Regions from separate parts of the Shigella sp. SIG3 genome, predicted to be linked through region 3. Evidence: predicted binding sites of a transcription regulator. Region 3 holds the regulator's gene; each other region holds the start of a gene.
What was found. The regulator PurR, encoded in region 3, represses purine synthesis genes. The targets are predictions, from matches to a motif close to CANGCAAACGTTTGCNTG.

Region 1 (5,003 bases), on a different contig from region 3:
GCCGATTGACGCTGGTAGATAGCATATTCACAGCCTGGTTCATAAATATGCCGATAGCGGTAGCCATTTTTTATGTAGGGCGCAGAAACTTCTCTTTGCGGAATGCGGTCGATGATTTCCTTTAAGATGCGATCCTGCAAGGCTTGTTGTGAGGCCATCACCCGATGACCGTAACTATTTTCTTGTTGCAGGTAGTCCAGGACTTCTGGCTGAGAACGCGTATCGTCCCGCAGCCAGTAGTAATTATCGATGCGCGTATCGCCATGAAGCGTCATGGCGTGGGGAATGCGGGCGGCTTTTGGTAGCATGTTATTGTTCTTTCTGGTTGAAACATCTTATAAGGGTGGCAAAACTCACCGGGGATGCAAGCGAAACAGGGTCGTCATTGCTTAGATGATGACAGGTAATGGCGCGGATATCGAATGTTATGCAGACAGAGAAAATCAGCCTGTTCAAATGGCTGTGCGGTTCTGGATAGCCCGAAATAGTCAACTTCAGGCTATCCAGAGAGCGGAATTATTCCGCCAAAGTGCGTTTTTGCTGTTCGAGATCGCGTTCAATGCCTTCACGAACATCCTGGGGGATTTTCAGCGCGTCACCCAGTGCATTCAGGTAACTGCGTTCCATAAAATGGTCAATATCAATAGCCGCGCAGCTCAGGAAATAGATTTCCAGCGCCTCTTCTTCATTGCGGACCCCGGTAGCCAGGCGTTGTGGATCCAGCGGTTGTTCGATTGCCTGCTCAATGAGTACACGCCCCTGCTCTTCCACGCCGGCTTCACGCAATTGCTGGTCGATTGCCGCACGTTCATTGGCATCAATATGACCATCACTTTTAGCGGCAAAGACCAGCGCAAGGATCAAACGTTCCGTACGCTCATCCAGCGGCGTACTTTGCGCGCCAAACTGCGGTTCGTCCTGATGCGCCGCGCGAATTTTATCTTTGTATTTATTCCACAGCACCGTACCCGCTACCGCTCCGCCGCCAACCAGTAACGCGTTGGTGCCATATTTCGTAAGAAGTTTACGTGCTGATTTATTTGCGACCAGCAGCCCAGCCAGTCCGCCTAATGCGCCTGGCACTAACAGTTTGCCCAATCCCTGATCCGCAGACGAGGAGGTAGAAGAACTGCTTTGCCCAAGCAGGGATTGCAGTTGATTTAACCAGTTAGCCATATTTGCTCCTCAATAACCATTTTTAGTGCCTGTAGCATAGCGGATGAGGATGTCAGAAAATGTATATCGAGACAAAAGATGCGCAAATAAGCGGGGCGCTAGGCCGTTATTCAAAGAAATTCGCGCCAGGTAAGGTATTTACTGTATATCAGGTGATAAGGGTATTTTAGGTGAAAGTAGTTTGTCGTTTTGAGTGGCATTGTTTGATGCTGATTGCCCGATGCGACGCTGTTGCGTCTTCTCAGGCCTACGATTGTGGTGCGTTCTGGGACGGACAAGGCACTCGCGCCGCATCCGCCAACGGTCAATCGAATTATCAGAAGCCATTAACGCCGCTGATATTCCGCCATTCCCGCTTTGCAGTCCACGCTGACCTGGTAATGAATATCGGCACTTTTACCACGCACGGTTAGCGGTACTGACCATTTATCATCTTTACCCTGAATGTCCTGCAAACTGACCCAGGCCACGGGATCGGCCTGACCGACAATTTTTTGATCATCTGCCCAGCGCGCCACGCGATTTTGTTGATAATCACGTTTTACGCTCGCGGCAATTCCGGTAGCATCCAGACCTTCACACTTTGGGAAAGTGACCGACTTGCTGGTTTCATTATTGGCAGCGAAAACTGATGCGCAGGCAGAAACCAACAACCGCCCTAAAAACGCCCCTCTTTTTTTCATGTTTTTCTCCATAGCACAATGATTCAGGAGAAAGCATGGTACAAATTGTCAGGAGCGCAAGTTGCTTCAGGCCGCGTGTGAGGCATCTTCCTCTTCGGATTCAGCACCGACGACCAGTGGGGACGGTAATTTGCCGGTTTTCAGAATGGTGCTCAGCATATCTTTTTGTTCTGCCAGCCATAGCGAAAGGGCTTCACGTTGCTCGTCTTCCATTTGCACTGGAGAATTTGTCAGCTAGGTGTCAAGCAGATCCGCCGTATCAAGCATTTTGTCATAAGCATCGGCTTCCTTTTTGCTGGTAAACGACATTTTCTCTTCGCCCTCACGAATGACTACGTATTTAACTTCAACCGCCATTTGCAGCCTCTCATAATAACTGTGATTTTATACAGTATATTTCTTTTCGGTTGAGAAATCAACATCAGCAATAAAGACACACGCAAACGTTTTCGTTTATACTGCGCGCGGAATTAATCAGGGGATATTCGTTATGACGTTATTAGGCACTGCGCTGCGTCCGGCAGCAACTCGCGTGATGTTATTAGGCTCCGGTGAACTGGGTAAAGAAGTGGCAATCGAGTGTCAGCGTCTCGGCGTAGAGGTGATTGCCGTCGATCGCTATGCCGACGCACCAGCCATGCATGTCGCGCATCGCTCCCATGTCATTAATATGCTTGATGGTGATGCATTACGCCGTGTGGTTGAACTGGAAAAACCACATTATATCGTGCCGGAGATCGAAGCTATTGCCACCGATATGCTGATCCAACTTGAAGAGGAAGGACTGAATGTTGTCCCCTGCGCTCGCGCAACGAAATTAACGATGAATCGCGAGGGTATCCGTCGCCTGGCGGCAGAAGAGCTGCAGCTGCCCACTTCCACTTATCGTTTTGCCGATAGCAAAAGCCTTTTCCGCGAGGCGGTTGCCGCCATTGGCTATCCCTGCATTGTAAAACCGGTGATGAGCTCTTCCGGCAAGGGGCAGACGTTTATTCGCTCTGCAGAGCAACTTGCTCAGGCATGGGAATACGCTCAGCAAGGCGGTCGCGCCGGAGCGGGCCGCGTAATTGTTGAAGGCGTCGTTAAGTTTGACTTCGAAATTACCCTGCTAACCGTCAGCGCGGTGGATGGCGTCCATTTCTGTGCACCAGTAGGTCATCGCCAGGAAGATGGCGACTACCGTGAATCCTGGCAACCACAGCAAATGAGCCCGCTTGCCCTTGAACGTGCGCAGGAGATTGCCCGTAAAGTGGTGCTGGCACTGGGCGGTTATGGTCTGTTTGGTGTCGAGCTGTTTGTCTGTGGTGATGAGGTGATTTTCAGTGAGGTCTCCCCTCGTCCACATGATACCGGGATGGTGACGTTAATTTCTCAAGATCTCTCAGAGTTTGCCCTGCATGTACGTGCCTTCCTCGGACTTCCTGTTGGCGGGATCCGTCAGTATGGTCCTGCAGCTTCTGCCGTTATTCTGCCACAACTGACCAGTCAGAATGTCACGTTTGATAATGTGCAGAATGCCGTAGGCGCAGATTTGCAGATTCGTTTATTTGGTAAGCCGGAAATTGATGGCAGCCGTCGTCTGGGGGTGGTACTGGCTACTTCAGAGAGTGTTGTTGACGCCATTGAACGCGCGAAGCACGCCGCCGGACAGGTAAAAGTACAGGGTTAAACCCGGCAAAAAACGCTACAAAAATGCCCGATCCTAGATCGGGCATTTTGACTTTTACAGCTTAGCGCCTTCTACAGCTTCACGCGCCAGCTTAGTAATGCGGTCGTAATCGCCCGCTTCCAGCGCATCTGCCGGAACCAGCCAGGAACCACCGATGCACAGCACGCTTTTCAGTGCCAGGTAGTCACGGTAGTTAGCCGGAGAAATACCACCCGTCGGGCAGAAACGGACCTGGGAGAACGGACCCGCGATCGCCTGCAGGGCTTTCACGCCGCCGTTAGCTTCAGCCGGGAAGAATTTGAACTCTTTCAAACCGTAGTCCATACCCAGCATCAGTTCGGAAACAGTGCTGATCCCCGGAATCAGAGGAATAGTCCCTTCGGTAGCAGCTTTCAGCAGCGGCTCGGTCAGACCCGGGCTAATTGCGAACTGTGCACCCGCTTCAGTGACTTCTGCCAGCTGCTGTGGATTCAGCACCGTACCGGCACCCACAATCGCTTCAGGCACTTCTTTGGCGATAGCACGGATAGCGTCAACTGCACACTCGGTACGCAGAGTCACTTCCAGAACGCGCACCCCACCAGCAACCAACGCTTTTGCCATCGGCACCGCGTGTTCCAGTTTTTTTACCACGATAACCGGTACAACCGGGCCGGTGGTCAGGATTGATTCTGCACTTGTTTTCCAGTTTTTCATCAGAGTTTTCTCTCGCCTGATTACAAATTTGTCGTCTTAAAAAGTGATACAGGTTGCGCCCTGTTCGGCACCGGACAGTTTTTCACGCAAGGCGCTGAATAATTCACGTCCTGTTCTCACGCGTGACGCGCTCAGGTCAGGAATGTGCGGTTCGCGAGCAGCCAGTTCCGCTTCGTCTACCAGCAGTGTCAGTTCGCCTGTCTGTCCATTCACACGAATGATGTCCCCGTCGCGCACTTTTGCCAGCAGCCCGCCATCGTAGGCTTCTGGTGTTACGTGGATAGCTGACGGCACTTTACCTGAAGCGCCGGAGAGTCGTCCATCGGTAACTAACGCAATTTTGAAACACCGGTCCAATAATACACCAAGTGGCGGCATGAGTTTATGTAATTCTGGCATTCCGTTCGCTTTTGGCCCCTGATGACGGACAACAACGACACAATCGCGGTCCAGCAAACCCGCTTCAAAGGCCGGCATAACGTCATGCTGGCTTTCAAAAACAACCGCTGGCGCTTCAATCACCTGGTTCTCAACCGGCACGGCAGAGGTTTTCATAACCGCACGGCCCAGGTTACCGCTTAACACTTTTGTCCCACCATGATGAGAGAAAGGTTGTTCGAAGGAAGCGATCACATTGCTGTCGAGTGATTTTTCCGCCCCTTCCCGCCAGTCCAGTTCACCATTATTCAGCCATGGTTCAAGGGTATAACGAAACAGACCAAAGCCTGCCACCGTATTGACATCTTCATGCAGCAGGCCTGCTTTGAGCAGTTCACGCA
Region 2 (5,003 bases), on a different contig from region 3:
GTTTATTCAGCAAGGTCTGGGTATTTTCGGCGGCGCAATTGCCGACCGCTTTGGTGCCAAACCGATGATTGTTACCGGTATGCTGATGCGCGCCGCCGGATTCGCCACAATGGGTATCGCCCACGAACCGTGGCTATTGTGGTTTTCATGCCTGCTCTCGGGACTCGGCGGCACGTTGTTTGATCCGCCGCGTTCGGCGTTGGTGGTGAAACTAATCCGTCCACAACAACGTGGTCGTTTTTTCTCGCTGTTGATGATGCAGGACAGTGCCAGTGCGGTCATTGGCGCATTGTTGGGGAGCTGGCTGTTGCAATACGACTTTCGCCTGGTCTGCGCCACAGGGGCCGTTTTGTTTGTGCTATGTGCGGCGTTCAATGCGTGGTTGTTACCGGCATGGAAACTCTCCACCGTACGCACGCCCGTTCGCGAAGGCATGACCCGCGTGATGCGTGACAAGCGTTTTGTCACCTATGTCCTGACGCTGGCGGGTTACTACATGCTGGCTGTACAAGTGATGCTGATGCTGCCAATTATGGTCAACGACGTGGCTGGCGCGCCCTCTGCCGTTAAATGGATGTATGCCATTGAAGCGTGTCTGTCGTTAACGTTGCTCTACCCTATCGCCCGCTGGAGTGAAAAGCATTTTCGTCTGGAATACCGGTTGATGGCTGGGCTGTTGATAATGTCATTAAGCATGATGCCGGTGGGCATGGTCAGCGGCCTACAACAACTTTTCACCCTGATTTGTCTGTTTTATATCGGGTCGATCATTGCCGAGCCTGCGCGTGAAACCTTAAGTGCTTCGCTGGCGGACGCAAGAGCTCGCGGCAGCTATATGGGGTTTAGCCGTCTGGGTCTGGCGATTGGCGGCGCTATTGGTTATATCGGTGGTGGCTGGCTGTTTGACCTGGGCAAATCGACGCACCAGCCAGAGCTTCCGTGGATGATGCTGGGAATTATTGGCATCTTCACTTTCCTTGCGCTGGGTTGGCAGTTTAGTCAGAAACGCGCCGCGCGTCGTTTGCTGGAACGCGACGCCTGATTTGATACACCCCCCTGACTCCTCCATACTGAAAGTGAACTGACAGCCAAATGGAGGAGTCACGTGAAGCTATACATTTACGATCACTGCCCTTACTGCCTCAAAGCCCGCATGATTTTCGGCCTGAAAAATATCCCCGTCGAATTACATGTTCTGCTCAACGACGACGCAGAAACACCCACCCGGATGGTCGGTCAAAAACAGGTTCCCATTCTGCAAAAAGATGACAGCCGCTATATGCCAGAAAGCATGGATATCGTTCACTATGTCGATAAACTCGACGGCAAACCGTTACTGACCGGCAAACGTTCCCCTGCCATTGAAGAGTGGCTGCGCAAGGTCAATGGCTACGCCAACAAACTGCTGTTGCCGCGTTTTGCCAAATCGGCATTTGATGAGTTTTCTACTCCCGCCGCGCGCAAATATTTCGTCGACAAGAAAGAGGCCAGCGCGGGTAATTTTGCCGACCTGCTGGCCCACTCTGACGGTCTGATTAAGAATATCAGCGATGATTTGCGTGCGCTGGACAAACTGATCGTCAAACCGAACGCCGTGAATGGCGAACTTTCGGAAGATGATATTCAGCTATTTCCGCTACTGCGTAATCTGACGCTGGTAGCCGGAATCAACTGGCCAAGCCGCGTTGCTGATTACCACGATAATATGGCGAAACAGACACAAATCAATTTGTTATCATCAATGGCGATTTAATCCTGACCCGCCGCGGCAGCCTGTATTCGCGGGTTGCCGCCGTTTTCAGTTTTTTCTGCTGGCGAGTTTATCGCTGGTGACACATGCTGCGTTGTGTCAGGATATTGACGCAGATTTCATGTCGAGGACTACCATGAACAAGTTTTTATTTGCCGCTGCATTGATCGTCAGTGGCCTGCTCGTTGGCTGTAATCAACTCACCCAATACACCATCACCGAACAAGAAATTAACCAGTCGCTTGCGAAACATAATAATTTCTCAAAAGATATCGGTTTACCCGGCGTGGCTGACGCCCATATTGTTCTGACAAACTTGACCAGCCAAATTGGTCGCGAAGAGCCGAATAAGGTTACCCTAACCGGAGACGCCAATCTGGACATGAACTCCCTGTTCGGTAGTCAGAAAGCGACCATGAAACTGAAGCTGAAAGCGCTGCCCGTGTTTGATAAAGAAAAAGGTGCGATCTTCCTGAAAGAGATGGAAGTGGTCGATGCGACGGTACAACCGGAAAAAATGCAAACGGTGATGCAAACGTTGCTTCCCTATTTGAACCAGGCATTACGCAATTACTTTAACCAGCAACCTGCTTACGTCCTGCGCGAAGATGGCAGTCAGGGCGAAGCAATGGCGAAAAAACTGGCGAAAGGCATTGAAGTGAAGCCAGGTGAAATTGTCATTCCGTTTACGGATTAATGACGAGGGCGCATTCGCGCCCTTTATTTTTCGTGCAAAGGAAAACATTTCCGCTTATCCTTTGTGTCCGGCAAAAACATCCCTTCAGCCGGAGCATAGAGATTAATGACTGCACCATCCCAGGTATTAAAGATCCGCCGTCCAGACGACTGGCACCTTCACCTCCGCGATGGCGACATGTTACAAACTGTCGTGCCGTATACCAGCGAAATTTATGGACGGGCTATCGTAATGCCCAATCTGGCTCCGCCCGTGACCACAGTTGAGGCTGCCGTGGCGTATCGCCAACGTATTCTTGACGCCGTACCTGCCGGGCACGATTTCACCCCATTGATGACCTGTTATTTAACAGATTCGCTGGATCCTAATGAGCTGGAGCGCGGATTTAATGAAGGCGTGTTCACCGCTGCAAAACTTTACCCGGCAAACGCAACCACTAACTCCAGCCACGGCGTGACGTCAATTGACGCAATCATGCCGGTACTTGAGCGCATGGAAAAAATCGGTATGCCGCTACTGGTGCATGGTGAAGTGACACATGCAGATATCGACATTTTTGATCGTGAAGCGCGCTTTATAGAAAGCGTGATGGAACCTCTGCGCCAGCGCCTGACTGCGCTGAAAGTCGTTTTTGAGCACATCACCACCAAAGATGCTGCCGACTATGTCCGTGACGGAAATGAACGGCTGGCTGCCACCATCACTCCGCAGCATCTGATGTTTAACCGCAACCATATGCTGGTTGGTGGCGTGCGTCCGCACCTGTATTGTTTACCCATCCTCAAACGCAATATTCACCAACAGGCATTGCGTGAACTGGTCGCCAGCGGTTTTAATCGAGTATTCCTCGGTACGGATTCTGCGCCACATGCACGTCATCGCAAAGAGAGCAGTTGCGGCTGCGCGGGCTGCTTCAACGCCCCAACCGCGCTGGGCAGTTACGCTACCGTCTTTGAAGAGATGAATGCTCTGCAGCACTTTGAAGCATTCTGTTCTGTAAACGGCCCGCAGTTCTATGGCTTGCCGGTCAACGACACATTCATCGAACTGGTACGTGAAGAGCAACAGGTTGCTGAAAGCATCGCACTGACTGATGACACCCTGGTGCCATTCCTCGCCGGGGAAACGGTACGCTGGTCCGTTAAACAATAAAAATCGTAGCTTCCTGTTGTCATTAGGTTATTTTACCTGTATAAATAACCAGTATATTCAACAGGGGGCTATTATGCGAATTGAAGTCACCATAGCGAAAACTTCTCCATTGCCAGCTGGGGCTATTGACGCCCTGGCTGGCGAACTTTCCCGCCGTATTCAGTATGCGTTTCCTGATAATGAAGGCCACGTATCGGTACGTTATGCCGCAGCGAATAATTTATCGGTTATTGGCGCAACAAAAGAAGATAAACAGCGCATTAGCGAAATTCTCCAGGAAACGTGGGAAAGCGCCGATGACTGGTTTGTCAGCGAATAATATGCAGTGATTTTTGTTTTTGCCGGGTCGCCCCGGCTTTTTTATTTTACTTACGAATTTTGAGTACAAAATTTCTACACTTCCTCAAAATAATTGCACAATATGCTAAAAAAATATGAATGACATGCTGTTTTATTGTTCATATAAATCTTAAAAGCAGAAATTTATCTGTTCCCCCCTTTAAAAATTCGGTGAATACCCTTACTTATTGGTATACTGAAGTTGCTTCAGATAAAAACGCATTGAACCTCGAATAACGTTGTCTAGTAACACGAATTAGGGGGCCATGATGGAAAAAAATAATGAAGTCATTCAGACTCATCCGCTCGTAGGGTGGGACATCAGCACCGTTGATAGCTATGATGCGCTGATGTTGCGTTTGCACTACCAGACCCCAAATAAGTCCGAGCAGGAAGGGACTGAAGTTGGTCAGACGCTCTGGTTAACCACTGATGTTGCCAGACAATTTATTTCGATATTAGAAGCAGGAATCGCCAAAATTGAATCCGGTGATTTCCCGGTAAACGAGTATCGGCGTCATTAACATGACATGACCATCCACCCAAAAGGCACCTCACCGGTGCCTTTACCATTTCTGGGTTGTATATCTGCATTCAGTTAATTACTCTGCTTAAACCATGAGAGCAGAGAGAAAAAAATGAAATACGATCTCATCATTATTGGCAGCGGTTCCGTAGGCGCTGCCGCCGGGTATTATGCAACCCGCGCCGGTTTAAACGTGCTAATGACCGACGCCCATATGCCACCGCATCAACACGGCAGCCACCACGGCGATACGCGATTAATTCGCCATGCTTATGGTGAAGGCGAAAAGTATGTCCCGTTAGTCCTCCGCGCGCAAACGCTGTGGGATGAACTTTCCCGCCACAACGAAGATGATCCCATTTTTGTACGCTCTGGTGTCATTAACCTCGGCCCGGCTGACTCCGCATTTCTCGCCAACGTCGCCCACAGCGCCGAACAGTGGCAACTCAACGTTGAAAAGCTCGATGCGCAAGGGATTATGGCCCGCTGGCCAGAAATACGCGTCCCGGACAACTACATCGGCTTATTTGAGACTGATT
Region 3 (5,003 bases):
CAGACTTGCGAGGAAGCACAGACCCAGTTGCAGAGTGTTCTGCAACGCTGCGGCGCGACCGGTTGCATGTGGGAAGGGACGCAGCGCCTGGGCGACAACAATAGGGTAGATCGCGCCATTGGCAATCGCCATCACACAGAATGGGATCAGGATTTCGACCAGCGACACATGGCTAATGAAGCCCGCAGCCCAGGTCGCAATGACGCTGACAGCAAACAGCACCAGCAACCACGGTAATAACTGCTTGCCTTGCCATTTCTGCAGTGCGGTGCGACAGCCATAACCACCAATCAGAAACGCGATAGTTTGCGGGACATAACTTAAACCAATAACTGCCGGGCTGTAGCCCATTTCACTAAGGATGAACGGTGAACCGGTCAGCCATGCAAAAAAACTGGCTGAACAGGCTGCGTATATCAGCACGTTGCCGCGATAGGTTTTAGAACGTAGCAGGTCGGTAAAGGTCAGACCATCCTGACTATTGTTACGGGCCTTCGTCGTGGGTTTGAGCCAGAAAATAGGCAGAATCAGCACCACGGTAATGGCAAACAGGGTGGCGAAAATCGCCTGCCAGGAAAAATGGACCAGCAGCCAGCTTCCTAACAGGGGAGCCAGTGCCGGAGACAGACCCACCAGCGGCATGATGGTCGCAAAAATACGGTTGACTTTCTGTGAAGGATAATAATCTGTCACTAATGCTTGCCAGATAACCGCCGCGGCGCAGACCCCCACAGCCTGTACAAAACGCAATACCAGCAGCGTGGCGGCGTTTTCTACCCACAGCATCCCCAGACTACCTAACGCAAAAATTGTCAGGCCGATTAATAACACCGGTTTACGACCATAACGGTCGGAGAGTGGCCCCCACAGAAGCTGGGCTGCGGCAAAACCGGCAAGGAACAGACTAAGGCTGGCACTGACAGCAGACGCAGGCGTTTGCAGGTCGGCCTGTATGGCGGCGAAAGCAGGCAGATACATATCGGTTGCCAGAAAACCGAGTACGCTCAAACCCGCCAGCCAGACTAAAAATCTTTTCCCAGGTTGCATGTATATTCTCTAAATCTCTCAATTAAACACCGCCGCAAAGTGTAGGGAGTGAAATTAGTGTTGTGAAACGGTAATATTTGATGACTGGTTTCAAAAATTTTGCAGGCTGACTATGTGGTCAGAATATTCACTCGAAGTTGTTGATGCGGTAGCGCGTAATGGTAGTTTTAGCGCTGCGGCACAGGAGCTGCATCGCGTTCCTTCTGCGGTCAGCTATACCGTGCGTCAGCTGGAAGAGTGGCTGGCGGTACCGCTCTTTGAACGACGGCACCGTGATGTGGAGCTGACCGCTGCTGGAGCGTGGTTTCTCAAAGAAGGGCGCTCTGTTGTCAAAAAAATGCAGATCACCCGCCAGCAATGTCAGCAGATAGCGAACGGCTGGCGCGGTCAGTTAGCTATCGCAGTGGATAATATTGTCAGGCCAGAACGTACACGGCAGATGATCGTTGATTTTTATCGCCATTTTGATGATGTTGAACTTCTTGTCTTTCAGGAAGTGTTCAACGGTGTCTGGGATGCGCTTTCCGACGGGCGCGTGGAACTGGCAATTGGCGCAACACGCGCGATTCCGGTAGGCGGTCGTTATGCCTTCCGGGATATGGGGATGCTAAGCTGGAGTTGCGTTGTTGCCAGTCACCACCCGCTGGCGTTGATGGATGGCCCGTTCAGCGATGATACGTTGCGCAACTGGCCGTCGTTGGTGCGCGAAGACACCTCGCGAACGCTACCTAAACGTATTACCTGGTTGCTGGATAACCAAAAAAGACTTGTCGTACCTGACTGGGAATCATCGGCAACCTGTATCTCGGCAGGATTATGCATAGGGATGGTGCCAACACATTTCGCCAAACCGTGGCTTAATGAGGGGAAGTGGGTAGCACTTGAACTGGAAAACCCCTTCCCGGATTCGGCATGTTGTCTGACATGGCAGCAAAATGATATGTCGCCTGCGTTAACCTGGCTGCTTGAGTATCTCGGCGATAGTGAGACGCTGAATAAGGAGTGGCTGCGGGAGCCGGAAGAGACTCCCGCAACGGGTGATTAACGACGATAGTCGCGGAACGGGCCGTCAGCCACGGAGCGGCGTTCAATCAAACGCGGATGCACTTCAATGGACTGCGGTTCTTCACGTTTGTTGACGATACGATCCAACAGCATGTTGAACGCTGTTTCACCCAGCGAATCTTTTGGCTGATGGATCGTGGTCAGCGCCGGCGTAAAATAGCGCGCGTTGCGCACGTTATCATAACCGATCAGCGAAACATCCTGCGGGACGCGCAGGCCCATTTCATCAGCAGCACAAAGTGCGCCCATTGCCATGATATCGCCACCACAGAAGACGGCAGTAGGGCGATGCGGCTGCGACAGGATTTGCTGCATGGCGCGATAACCGGATTCAGGTTCAAAGTCACCCTGCACAATCCAGCTTTCCGGCACCTTGATCATCGCTTCTTCCATCGCCTTCATAAAACCGGCAAGGCGGCCTGCGCCGGTGTTACGTTCCAGCGGGCCGGGGATGACGCCGATTTCGCGGTGACCGCGTTCAATCAGATAACGCCCGGCCATGTAGCCGCCTTCGAACGCGTTATCAATGACCGCATCGGTGAAGTCAGCTTTTGCTTCACCCCAGTCCATCACCACCATTGGGATATGGCGATACTCTTCCAGCATCGCCAGCAACGGCTCTGGGTACTCAGAACACATCACCAGCAGACCATCGACGCGTTTTTGCGCCATCATCGACAGATAAGCCCGCTGTTTCTCAAGATTGTTCCACGCATTACCCAGAATCAGGGTGTAACCTTTCTGGAAGCAATTTTTTTCAACTGCTTCAATGATCTCGGCAAAATAGGCCGCTTCGCTGCTGGTCGCCAGCAAACCGATAGACTTGGTGTGGTTAACCTTCAGGCTACGCGCCACCGCGCTAGGGGAGTAGTGTAATTCTTTAATCGCTGCCCACACGGCGTTGCGCGTTTCTTCAGCGACGAAACGTGTTTTGTTGATCACGTGTGACACAGTTGTAGTGGAAACGTTTGCTCGTTTCGCTACATCTTTTATTGTTGCCATTCCATTTCACTCCAGACCCTAACTTCAGCTCCTGCAAAATCGCAAGGTAAACGTTTGCCTTTACACACCTTACGCACAACAAAAGTGTTGCGGTACGCCGGAAAAACGACACGGAGCGTCAGGAAGGGGTCAATGGCCAGTACGCAAATAGTGTAAGCGTGGAATTTTGGCCGATCTTGACGAAAAGGGGAAGTGGTAAAAACACTTATCATTATAAATGACGGGAGATTTTTTCATAACAGTGTGTAAAAATGCGTAATATCACTTTTTGTGTGGTAATAAAAAAGGAGAAAACTTGATGAGCACCGACCTTAAATTTTCACTGGTAACAACGATTATCGTCCTCGGTTTGATCGTAGCCGTGGGTTTGACTGCCGCGCTGCACTGATTTCCTCTCGAGGGAGCGCGTTCTCCCTCGCATCTCCTTCCTGTTTGTTAGCAAAATGGCAAAAGTGTTTTCTCTTTTTGTTATTTTCATTTTTTTGTGATTGCTGTCATGCTTTCGCCACTTTAATGAATATCGCGTAATGACGCGAAGAGGTGGAGATAAGGCATGAAAATTAACTATCCGTTGCTGGCGCTGGCGATTGGCGCGTTTGGTATCGGGACAACGGAGTTCTCGCCAATGGGCTTGTTGCCCGTCATTGCGCGCGGTGTGGATGTCTCGATTCCCGCTGCCGGAATGTTAATCAGTGCCTATGCAGTTGGCGTAATGGTGGGCGCGCCGCTGATGACGCTTCTACTTTCTCATCGTGCCCGCCGCAGTGCGTTGATTTTCCTGATGGCAATTTTCACGCTAGGCAACGTTCTTTCCGCCATCGCGCCGGATTATATGACCCTGATGCTTTCACGTATTTTGACCAGCCTGAATCACGGAGCATTTTTTGGTTTGGGTTCAGTCGTGGCCGCAAGCGTGGTGCCAAAACATAAACAGGCCAGCGCAGTTGCCACTATGTTTATGGGGTTAACCCTGGCAAATATCGGTGGCGTGCCGGCGGCGACCTGGTTGGGTGAAACCATCGGCTGGCGGATGTCATTTCTGGCAACGGCGGGGCTGGGAGTGATTTCAATGGTAAGTCTGTTCTTCTCATTACCTAAAGGTGGTACAGGGGCACGACCTGAAGTGAAAAAAGAGCTGGCGGTATTAATGCGTCCGCAGGTGCTGTCTGCATTGCTGACGACGGTACTGGGAGCTGGTGCAATGTTTACCCTCTACACCTATATCTCTCCGGTACTGCAAAGTATTACCCACGCAACACCGGTGTTCGTCACGGCAATGCTGGTGCTGATTGGTGTCGGATTCTCTATCGGTAACTATCTCGGCGGCAAACTGGCAGATCGTTCAGTTAACGGCACGTTGAAAGGCTTTTTGTTGCTGCTGATGGTGATTATGCTGGCAATCCCGTTCCTGGCCCGCAATGAGTTCGGCGCAGCTATTAGCATGGTGGTGTGGGGCGCAGCAACCTTTGCGGTTGTACCTCCGTTACAGATGCGCGTGATGCATGTCGCCAGTGAAGCGCCAGGTCTGTCTTCATCAGTCAATATTGGTGCCTTTAATCTTGGAAATGCGCTGGGAGCAGCTGCTGGTGGTGCGGTAATTTCCGCTGGGCTGGGATACAGCTTTGTGCCGGTGACGGGGGCGATTGTCGCGGGACTGGCATTATTGCTGGTGTTTATGTCAGCCAGAAAACAACCTGAAACAGTTTGCGTTGCTAACAGCTAATTAAACAAAAACGCAGAAGGATAACCTTCTGCGTTACAGTTGCTGACAACGTGCGATTTATCTTGCCGAATGCGCTGTTAACGCCTCATCCGCGTTGGCATGGTAAGCGAAGCGCATCAGGCAATGCTGCATTTGCCATCAGTTATTATGCAGCGAGATTTTTCGC

Region 1: a site for PurR is predicted at 2,296-2,313, ahead of purT (formate-dependent phosphoribosylglycinamide formyltransferase). Genes of this name have one in related genera too.
Region 2: a site for PurR is predicted at 2,485-2,502, ahead of pyrC (dihydroorotase). Genes of this name have one in related genera too.

What each region holds. Positions count from the first base shown of each region.
Region 1 is NZ_JBQZXE010000049.1:6,958-11,960, forward strand. Features, by position in the region: gene ptrB (oligopeptidase B) at 1-308, opposite strand, end outside; gene ACUU1I_RS10955 (tellurite resistance TerB family protein) at 517-1,176, opposite strand; gene yebF (protein YebF) at 1,503-1,859, opposite strand; partial or broken gene yebG (DNA damage-inducible protein YebG) at 1,926-2,216, opposite strand; gene purT (formate-dependent phosphoribosylglycinamide formyltransferase) at 2,350-3,528, shown strand; gene kdgA (bifunctional 4-hydroxy-2-oxoglutarate aldolase/2-dehydro-3-deoxy-phosphogluconate aldolase) at 3,583-4,224, opposite strand; gene edd (phosphogluconate dehydratase) at 4,261-5,003, opposite strand, start outside.
Region 2 is NZ_JBQZXE010000004.1:75,243-80,245, forward strand. Features, by position in the region: gene mdtH (multidrug efflux MFS transporter MdtH) at 1-1,042, shown strand, start outside; gene grxB (glutaredoxin 2) at 1,106-1,753, shown strand; gene ACUU1I_RS02200 (lipoprotein) at 1,887-2,447, shown strand; gene pyrC (dihydroorotase) at 2,553-3,599, shown strand; gene dinI (DNA damage-inducible protein I) at 3,673-3,918, shown strand; gene bssS (biofilm formation regulator BssS) at 4,208-4,462, shown strand; gene solA (N-methyl-L-tryptophan oxidase) at 4,577-5,003, shown strand, end outside.
Region 3 is NZ_JBQZXE010000099.1:6,670-11,672, forward strand. Features, by position in the region: gene punC (purine nucleoside transporter PunC) at 1-1,047, opposite strand, end outside; gene punR (DNA-binding transcriptional activator PunR) at 1,160-2,092, shown strand; gene purR (HTH-type transcriptional repressor PurR) at 2,089-3,114, opposite strand; gene cydH (cytochrome bd-I accessory subunit CydH) at 3,413-3,502, shown strand; gene ACUU1I_RS15660 (MFS transporter) at 3,668-4,837, shown strand; gene sodB (superoxide dismutase [Fe]) at 4,983-5,003, opposite strand, start outside.